2 regions of the Nocardioides sp. NPDC000445 genome follow, and region 1 is predicted to be linked to the other one. Evidence: riboswitches for the same ligand, from Rfam matches in the RefSeq annotation. Region 1 holds a riboswitch; the other holds the start of a gene.
What was found. Region 1 has a riboswitch for cyclic di-AMP ahead of ABT304_RS14865 (C40 family peptidase). Riboswitches for the same ligand answer to the same signal wherever they lie in the genome.
Positions count from the first base shown of each region.

Region 2: it holds a riboswitch for cyclic di-AMP, as region 1 does, so the genes downstream of both, ABT304_RS23370 (C40 family peptidase) here and ABT304_RS14865 (C40 family peptidase) in region 1, are expected to answer to the same signal.

Region 1 covers NZ_JBEPDH010000010.1:29,804-34,503, reverse strand. The annotation lists gene prfB (peptide chain release factor 2) at 1-244, opposite strand, end outside; gene ABT304_RS14865 (C40 family peptidase) at 399-1,202, opposite strand; cyclic di-AMP (ydaO/yuaA leader) riboswitch at 1,205-1,367, opposite strand; gene ABT304_RS14860 (response regulator transcription factor) at 1,595-2,275, opposite strand; gene ligD (non-homologous end-joining DNA ligase) at 2,290-3,207, opposite strand; gene ABT304_RS14850 (ATP-dependent DNA ligase) at 3,207-4,175, opposite strand; gene ku (non-homologous end joining protein Ku) at 4,286-4,700, shown strand, end outside.
Region 2 covers NZ_JBEPDH010000019.1:83,983-88,682, forward strand. The annotation lists gene ABT304_RS23360 (M48 family metallopeptidase) at 1-415, opposite strand, end outside; gene ABT304_RS23365 (hypothetical protein) at 412-1,614, opposite strand; gene ABT304_RS23370 (C40 family peptidase) at 1,653-2,639, opposite strand; cyclic di-AMP (ydaO/yuaA leader) riboswitch at 2,657-2,835, opposite strand; gene ABT304_RS23375 (hypothetical protein) at 2,932-3,114, opposite strand; gene ABT304_RS23380 (NYN domain-containing protein) at 3,238-4,503, shown strand; gene ABT304_RS23385 (APC family permease) at 4,586-4,700, shown strand, end outside.

The DNA of each region.
Region 1 (4,700 bases):
TCAGGCCGAGGTCCTCGATGCGGGTGCGGAGCTCGGTGAACTTGTTGAGCTCGCCCTGCAGCAGGGAGAGACGTCCGGTGACGCGGGTGGCGTTGTCCTGATCGTCCCAGAGGTCGGGCGCGGCGACCTGCTCGCCGAGGTCGGCGATCTCCTTGCGCATCGCGTCCAGGTCCAGCACCTGGCCGATGGTCTGCATCGTTGCCTGGAGCTGCTTGATCTCGGTGTCGAATTCGGGGCCTGCCACGTCTTACAGGTTACTTGACCGGTGGTTCGCCGCCCGATTCGCCGACCCCACTGCGCCAACCTCCTCGGGCTCCGCTCCGGAAAATATGCGCTCGCCCTCCGGTACGGGGAACCGGAGGGCGAGCGCCAGGGGGATATATGGGTCCCGAGAAGCCTCAGGCCTGGTGGGTCGAGCCGGCGAACCAGCCGTCCCAGGCAGCCTCTTCACGAACAGATGCGCCCGGCTTGGGGGCGTGCAGCATGATCGCCTGACCATTCTCCCAGCGCAGGAAGATGCCCACGTGGTAGACCGGGCTACCCCAGAACATCAGGTCGCCGCGCTGGATCTGGTCGTTCGGGATCGTCGGCAGCGCAGCCGCCTGGTCGCGCGAGACCCGGGGGAGCTCGATGCCGGCGGCACTGAAGGCGTACTGCGTCAGGCCGGAGCAGTCGAACGAGCTCGGACCGGTGGCACCCCAGACGTACGGGTCGCCGATCTGCTCCGAGGCGACGCTGATCGCCCGCTCGATCTTGCCCTCCTGGCTCGCGGCGAAGGCCTTGGCCTCAGCCTCGGCCTTCTTCTTCGCCTCCGCGGCCTTCTTGGCGGCGATCGCTGCCTTGCGCTTCGCCTCGGCGGCCTTGCGGGCTGCCTCGGCCTTGCGCTCCTGCACCTCGACAGCCCTCTCGAGCTGCTTGATGTCGGTGAGCATCGCCGTGGGCGTGGCCGAGGCCTCCAGGGTCGGAGCCTCCACCACCTTGGCCGGCTCGACGGAGGTGGTCTCGTGGGAGGCCGGCGCGGCGTTGGCGGCGGGGACTGCCACCAGGGCACCGGCGGCGATACCGCTGGCGAGGGTGATGCGGCCGAGGAGCTTGCCGTGGCCACTGAGGGATCCTGCGATCGTCCGGGCGATCGAGACGTTCGGCGACCGGAACGGGCGGGGCGCGCCTCGATGGGCAGGATGAGATACGGACTTGGACATGCGTGAGTTCCTTCCCACGCCTGCGAGGTGAGCTGTCGGGTTCGGGCTAGAAGGTTGCCCGGCCATCGTCGCGATGGCTTCACCCCAAGCGACCGTCCGAGTTAGTCGCGTGGAACTTGGGTCCCCCGCTCCTGTCCCATACGTACTGCTGAGTGTGAGGGTAAAGGGGGTTCAGTAGTAGGGGCCGGCGTCCGGAGGGACAGGATTCGGCGTGTACCGGGGCCGGTCGTGCGTTCTGCACGGCTCATCCAAGGTGACATGCGATCTGGAACGGATCCAATCCCGAATGGCCGAATCTGAAGCACAATCGGCGTGTTCACGCGTGACTTTGCCGTCGTTTGTGAAACATCTCACGCACTGAACACGCGTATGACACCGTGTCGAGCTTGCGTTTACTCCGCTGCTTCGAGACGGAAACCGACGCCACGCACGGCGACGACCTTCTCCTGCACACCGGCCGCCTCGAGCTTCTGGCGCAGGCGTCCGACGGTGACGTCGAGCGTCTTGGTCGAGCCGTACCAGTTCTCGTCCCAGACCTCGGCCATCAGCCGGTCGCGGGAGACGACCTTGTCGCGGGAGGCGGCCAGGACGGCCAGGAGCGCGAACTCCTTGCCGGTCAGGGTCACCTCGCGCTCGCCGGCGTAGACCCGGTGGGCAGCCACGTCGATGCGCAGGGCGTCGTCGTCGGCGCCGGGCTCGACCGGGCCCGAGCGGCGCAGGAGGGCGCGGACTCGCGCCTGGAGGACGGCCAGCGCGAACGGCTTGGCCAGGTAGTCGTCGGCGCCGGCGTCGAGCCCGACGACCAGGTCGATCTCGGCGTCACGGGCGGTGAGGATCATGATCCCGCCCTCGTAGCCGTTGTCGCGAGCGGCCTTGCAGACCTCGAGCCCGTCCATGTCCGGGAGGCCCAGGTCGAGCAGCACCAGCTCGGCGTCGTACGGAGGTGCCAGCAGCTCCAGCGCCTTCTTGCCGGAGTCGACCCAGGTGACGTCATAGCCCTCACGCTGGAGCGTGCGCACCAGGGGAGCAGCGATGTCCTCTTGGTCTTCTACGACAAGCACGGAGTTCGACATGAAGAGAACAATAGTTACAGCCCCGTAGGGCTTGTGAAGAGATCCCCCCTTTCAGATAAGCGCGTGATCACATTGTTAGGTCCGAGCTGGTCGATACCGAGCGGATCCTCGGCCCCTTCGGCGACCTCGTCCCAGGTCACCGGGGCCGCGACCGTGGGGATCGTCTTGCCCCGCAGCGAGTAGGGACAGATCGTCGTCTTCGATCCCGAGTTCTGCGACCAGTCCAGGAAAACCTTGCCTGACCTGCGGCTCTTGGTCATCGTCGCGGTCACCTTGCTCGGGTGGGCCTTCTGGAGGTCCTCGGCGATCTCCTTGGCCAGCGCCGTGGCGACGTCCGGCTCGACGGGCTCCGGCAGGGCGGCGTACAGGTGCACGCCCTTGCTCCCGCTGAGCACCGGCGTCGCGGCGAGGTCACGGGCGGCCAGCGCCTCGCGCACCAGCAGCGCCACCTCACAGCACTCCTGCAGGCCGGCCGGCTCACCGGGGTCGAGGTCGATCACGATCCGGTTCGCGCCTGCCGGGGTGCCATCGCTGCCGACCGTCCACTGGTGGACGTGCAGCTCCAGCGCGGAGAGGTTCGCGGCCCAGGTGAGCGCGGCGAGGCTGTCGAGGATCGGAAAGGTGAGTGTTCCCTCCCTGTGGTCGGCAGTTCGGGATCCCGTTGTCGGAACGATGACCGTACGGACCCAGCTGGGCGTGCCGGCGGGTGCGTTCTTCTCGAAGAACGACATGTCGCCGACACCGTGCGGCCAGCGGATCCTCGTCACGGCACGGTCCTGGAGCTGCGGCAGGAGCGCCGGCGCGACCTGGGCGTAGTAGTTGAGCACCTCGCCCTTCGTCATGCCCGTGCGTGGATAGAGCACCTTGCTGAGGCTGGTCAGGGTCAGAACCCGGCCGTCGACCTCGACGCGTACCTCTTCTCGTTCGACCATCACAGATCCTCCGGCTCGATGTCCTCGCGGATGCCGATGAAGCTCGGCTGTCGCAGCCGGCCCTTGTAGCTCGCCGCAGCGACGGCAGTGCCGTGGGTCTCCACCTCGACGACCAGGAGCGGCTCGACCCAGTGGGTGCCCCGAGCGTCCAGCGACGGCACTCCCCCGTCCGGGTCGACGTCGGGTCCGGCGAAGGGGCTCCGGCTGGTCTCGCGCAGCAGCTCCCCGAGCCGCTGGGCCCGCTTGCCGGTGATGCCGCTGCCGACCCGCCCACGGTAGATCAGGCCCTCGGGCGTCGGCTGCCCGACGAGCAGGGCGCCGAGTCGTTCGGTGCCGCCCTCGGTGCCCACCTCGGGTCGCCAGCCGCCGACCACCAGCGAGGCCCGGTAGCGGTGGGCCAGCTTGATCCAGTCCTTGCTCCGCTCCCCCGGCCGGTAGCGACTGCCGCGCCGCTTCGACACGATCCCCTCCAGCCCCTGCTGCTTCGTGACCTCATGGAGCATCTGGCCATCGTCGTAGGTCGCCGGCACCTGCCAGGAGCCCAGCTCGCCGGCGGCGTCGAGGGCCTCGAGGATCTTGCGACGCTCCGCCCAGGGCTCCTCGATGAGCAGCCGCCCGTCGAGACGGAGCAGATCGAAGACCATGTACGTCGCGGGGATCTTCTCCGCGAACCGCGCCGCCCGGCGGACGTCGCGGTTGTGCATCCGGTCCATCAGCACCCGGAAGTCGGGCAGCCCGGCGTCGTTGAGCGCGATCACCTCACCGTCGACGACGATGTCGCGCGTCGGCCCGGTCGCGATCTCGGGCCAGGCGGGGGTGGCGTCGTTGCCGTTGCGCGTCGCGAGGCGGGTCTGCGTACGTCCCTGCTCGGACTCTCCGACCAGCCTGATGCCGTCCCACTTGACCTCATGGACCCACTCCTCCCCCGGAGGAACGTGGGCGCCGGGCGTGGCGAGCATGGGCCGCATGCCTCCATCTTGCCTCCAGGAGGCCGTGTGACGCGTGGGGTTAAGGGGTACCGCGAAAACGGAATACGGCAGATACTGGGCAAGACGTTGCCGTTACGGAGGGAGTCACCATGCGTGCGATCTGGAAGGGCGCGGTGTCGTTCGGGCTGGTCAGCGTGCCCGTGAAGCTCTATTCGGCGACGGAGTCCCACGACGTCTCCTTCCGTCAGGTACACCAGTCCGACGGTGGCCGGATCCGCTATCAGCGGATCTGTTCGATCGACGGCGAGGAAGTGCCCTACTCCGAGATCGCGAAGGGCTATGAGACCGAGGACGGCGAGATGGTCGTGCTCACCGACGACGACTTCGCCAACCTGCCGACCACCTCCTCGCGTGAGATCGCGGTGGAGAAGTTCGTGCCGAGCGACCAGATCGACCCGATGCTCTTCGAGAAGAGCTACTACCTGGAGCCGGAGAACACCGGGGTCAAGCCCTACGCGCTGCTGCGCCAGGCCCTGCTCGAGGCCGACCGGGTCGCGCTGGTGA
Region 2 (4,700 bases), on a different contig from region 1:
GCCGGGAGAGCCCGTAGCGCATCTGCAGCCGGTGGATGGCCACCCCGAACGGCAGCGTCGCGATCCAGCCGAGGAGCGTGACCACGGCGACGGCGAGCACCACCCGGAGCAGCCATGGTCCGGGCAGCCGCGCCACCAGACGCCGGCCGAGCGAGGTGAACCCGAGCACACAGGCGACGATCAGCGAGACGAGGAGCGAGGCCCGGCTGATCCAGCGGGCGGTGCCGGAGTAGGCCAGCATCCGCTCGAGCTCCTCGGGCGTGAACACGTCTCGCTCGTCGGGCAGGTCGAGCGCGCCACCCGGGTAGGGATGCCATGGGATCAACGCCCAGGCGAGCACCACGAACGCCACCGTCCCGAGGACGAGAACCACCCACGACGTACGTCGCGTCGCACTCACTTCCGCCCCACTCATCGAGCCGAGTCTGACAGATGGGTCCGCCAGCGGGCGGTCAGCTCCTCTTCTCCGAAGCCGAAGCCGGCCTGCAGCGCCTTCTCCAAGCCGATGCCGCGCCCGGTGTCCTCGTAGAGGTCGACCAGGGCCTGCTCGCCGCCGACCTCGGCGAGCACCTCGCAGGCGAGCCAGGCGGCTTCGTACTCGGCGCCGAAGTGCTCCGAGCGGGTGTTGAACTCGGCCTTGCCCGGGAGGTGGTCGGGGGCGCCGTTCTCGCGGACCTGGGCGAGGATCTGGCCGGCGGTCTTGGACAGCGGCAGCTGGGTGTCGCGGAGCGCGACGTAGTCGGCGAAGCCCTCGACCAGCCACATCGGCCGGCGGGTGTTGGTCGCGGCGTCGGTGGCCGCGTGGGTGGCCTCGTGGGTGATGACGATCTGGGCGCCGGGGGCGTCGAGGTCGCCGATGACGCCCTGGTTGACCCACACGTGCAGCGGGGTCCCGGCCTTCGTGGACCCGTCGACGGTCGCGGTCACCGCCGCGACGGCGGCGTAGGTCCCCGGCTGCGCGCCGAGCGCGGAGTCGAGGCCGTTCGCGGGCACCTCGAGGACCAGGAGCGGGTTCTTCCAGGGGATCACCTTGCGGACCCCGGCGACGGCGGTGGTGGCCAGCTCGGCGTAGCGGTCGGCTACGTCGGCGGAGGCCTGGGCGACCACGAGGGTGGAGCCGGTGCGGCGCACCTCGACCGGGCCGCTGAGCCACAGCGGCAGCCGGGTGCCCTGGGCCGCCGAGAACCCGGTGATCGCGCCCTCGGCGTCGAAGCCGACCTTCAGCTCCTCGGTCAATGCCGGGTCGCCGGGGCTGCGCCAGGACATCTCGACGTCGGCCGTCCAGGAGCCGTCCGGCTCCACGTTGCCCGACTCGGCGACGTACCTCGCGGTGACGTCCCCGAGGCCGATGGCCCGGGCGTTGCGCACCGCCACCGAGGCCGCGTCCTCTCCCTCGGGCTCCGCCCCGTCGCGTACGCCGTCGACCAGGGCATCGAGCGAGGCCCGGGCACCCTCGGTGTCGGCGCGCACGACCGGCGCGCTGCTCGGGGTCGGGGCGACGTACTCGCCGCCGCCGGTGAGCCGCCAGCCGACGAACCCGGCGAGCAGCATCACCAGCACCAGCGCGGCCCCGATCAGGGCCGGGCGAGAAAGAAGAGAGCCGACCGTTCGCACCTGCGAACGATCGGCCTCTTCGGGGTGCTGGGTCAAACTCAACCCGGGCGGACGGCGCCCGTGTAGGGCATCTCGTCCATCGGGGAGACCTTCACACCGGTGCTCGGGTTGGACGCGTGCACGATCATGCCGTTGCCGATGTAGATGCCGACGTGGCTGATCGGGCTGTAGTAGAAGACCAGGTCACCGGGGGCGAGCTGGTCGCGGGAGACCTGGGGTCCGCTGCTGTACTGCGCCGAGGAGGAGTGCGGGAGCGAGACGCCGGCCTGGCCCCAGGCACCCATGGTGAGGCCGGAGCAGTCCCACGACTCGGTGCCGGTGGCGCCGTAGACGTAGGCGTCGCCGACCTGGGCGAGGGCGTAGTCGACGGCCACCTTGGCGCGACCCGAGGGCGGCGGCAGGTTGGAGGGGATGCTGGTGTCGGTGGACTGGAACTCCTCCAGCTCATCGGCCTCCAGCTCGTCGAGCTCGGCCTGGGCCGCCTCGTACTTCTTGTCGATCTCGCTCTTCTTCTGCTGCATGGTCGTCTTGATCTTGGCCATCTGGGACTTGGCGTCCTCGGTGGCCTCGCGACGAACCTGGAGGGCCTCCGCCTCGGTGTTGTACCGGGCGAGGAGGTCGGCCTGCAGCGCGTTGTAGGACGAGACGGTGGAGAGACCGGCGAGGAACTCCTGGGGGTCCTCGGAGGTGATCACCTGGCCGACGGCAGAGACGTCGGAGCCCTCGAACTGCCGCAGCACGGAGTCACGGAGCTCGGCGCGGATCTTGTCGAGCTCCTTGCTCTGACGCTTCTCGTCGGAGTTGAGGTCCTCGAGCTGGTCCTTGAGGTCCTGCAGCCGCAGCTTGGCGTTGCTGTAGTCCTCGTTGGCCGCCTCGGCCTGGGTGTAGAGCTTGTCGACCTTCTTGCGAACGTCGTCGATGTCAGGGTCTGCCTGGGCGGGGGTCGCTGCGGGAATGATCCCGGCGACTCCGATGGCGGCGATGCCGGCTGCTCCGGCAATGAGTCGCTTCCGGTCGCGTGTCACGAGCGGACGGTCTCCTTGTGTGTAGTCGTTGACGCCTACCGAGTGAGCTGACGGGTTCAGGCACGACCTGCCTTACCACCGCTCCTCGATCTGGTCTCCCAGATCGCCCTTGCGGCGGATACACCCCAGATGATCGGTGTGGTTCCCCGGCTCCTGGCCCGCCCCGAAGCGGGCCTGGACTAAGCGCGACACTCGCGTGGGCCGGTTGACCCACTTCCACGAGCGCCAAGTTCCTGCGCACACTAGCCGACGGCATCCCCCACCTGCCAACCACCCACGCCCAAAAGTTCGGCTACATCCCTTCCACCATGCGCAGCGGCGGGACCAGGCCTCCTTCGGCCAGCACGTCGAGCGCCCGGCGCTCGTCGTCCTCGATGGTCAGCTCCGGCGGTGGCCCCAGAAGCACGGTGACCACGCAGTCGTGGCACGCCAAACCGCGCACGAGGCAGGTGTCACAGTCGATTCTCGTCGTCATGTGAGTGACGGTCTCACCGAGCACCGACATTTTTGCTTTCGTCCGGTTGCGTCCGGCGTGTCATCACCATCGCAGCACGGTATTCGACGCGGCGATCGCGGACCGGGTCCCTACACTTGGCACATGGAGGTCTCCGCGTACGCGACGCTCCCCGACACGGTCCGGGGACGCATCGTCGCGCTCACGGCCGGGGTGCTTCCCGACGTGGTGCGCCTGCCGCCCGCGCTCAAGCGGATCGCCGACTTCGCGCCCGCCAGGCGGGCCAAGGCCGGCGGCGCGATGATCGCCTCGGTGCTCGAGAGCGACGACGAGGTCCGGGAGAAGGTCGGCAGCCAGCTGCGACCGGCGTACGTCTCCGAGGGCTCCGCCGACGACGTGGTCCTCCCCGAGGATCCGGCCGAGGCGGCCGCGGTCGTCTGGCTCGTCCGCCCCGACGGCTGGGAGGTCTCGCTCAAGGAGGCCCTGGACCGGCTGGAGGCCGCCGCGGTGCCGGTGGTCGACGCCGAGGTGGCACGGCTGCGCGCCAAGCTCGCCGCCGCCGAGGACGAGCTCCGCGAGGTGCGTGCCGACCGCAAGGCCCGCCTCGACGACCTCAAGGCCGACAACACCGCCCTGCGACGCAAGCTCGGCGAGGCCCGGGCTGCCGCACGTGAGGCCGGGACCGGGCTGGACGAGGCCCTGACCGAGGCCCGCACGGCGCTCGCCCGCGCCGAGGACGAGCTCGCCGCCCGCGACCGCCAGCTGCGGCAGCTCCGCAGCCAGATCGACAAGCTGGAGCGCGAGGCCGCGGCCGAGCGGCGTACGTCCAAGACGGACCGCGAGGACGCCTCGCTGCGCGCCCGGTTCCTGCTCGACACGCTGCTCGACGCGGCCGGGGGTCTGCGTCGCGAGCTGGCGCTGCCGCCGGTCACCGGCACCCCGGGCGAGCGGGTGGAGGCCGAGCTGGCCTCCGCCGACGCCGCCGCCGGTGCCGGGGTCACCAGCAGCGCCCACCTCGAGCAGTTCCTGGCGATGCCGCGGGTCCGGCTGATCGTCGACGGCTACAACGTCTCCAAGGCGCTGTGGCCCGACTCGGCGCTCGATGCCCAACGGCTGCGGCTGCTGCGGGCGATCGCGCCGATCGCCGCCCGCACCGGCGCCGAGACGACCGTCGTCTTCGACGCCCACTCCGCATCCGTACGTCCGACCGCGGTGCCTCCGCGCGGCGTCAAGGTCCTCTTCTCCCCCGAGGGCGTCATCGCCGACGACGTCATCCGCGACCTCGTCGACGCCGAGCCCGCCGGCCGCGTCATCCTGGTCGCCACCGACGATGCCGAGGTCGTCAAGGACGTACGCCGCGCCGGCGCCCGCACCGTCCCGCTCTCCTCGCTCTCGCCACTGCTCGGTTGATCCTGCAGGCTTCCTGCGCCACACCGGCCTGATTCGATAGGTTCTCCCGACGTTCGAATCATCGGGAGTGGGAGACCAGCGCGTGCGGCACACCCTCAGCGCGATCGCCAGGATGATCCTGTGCGCCGCGGGATTCGTGATGTCCATCTACGGCAGCGTCCAGCTCAATGCCCTCAAGTCGCCGGGATTCCGCGAGC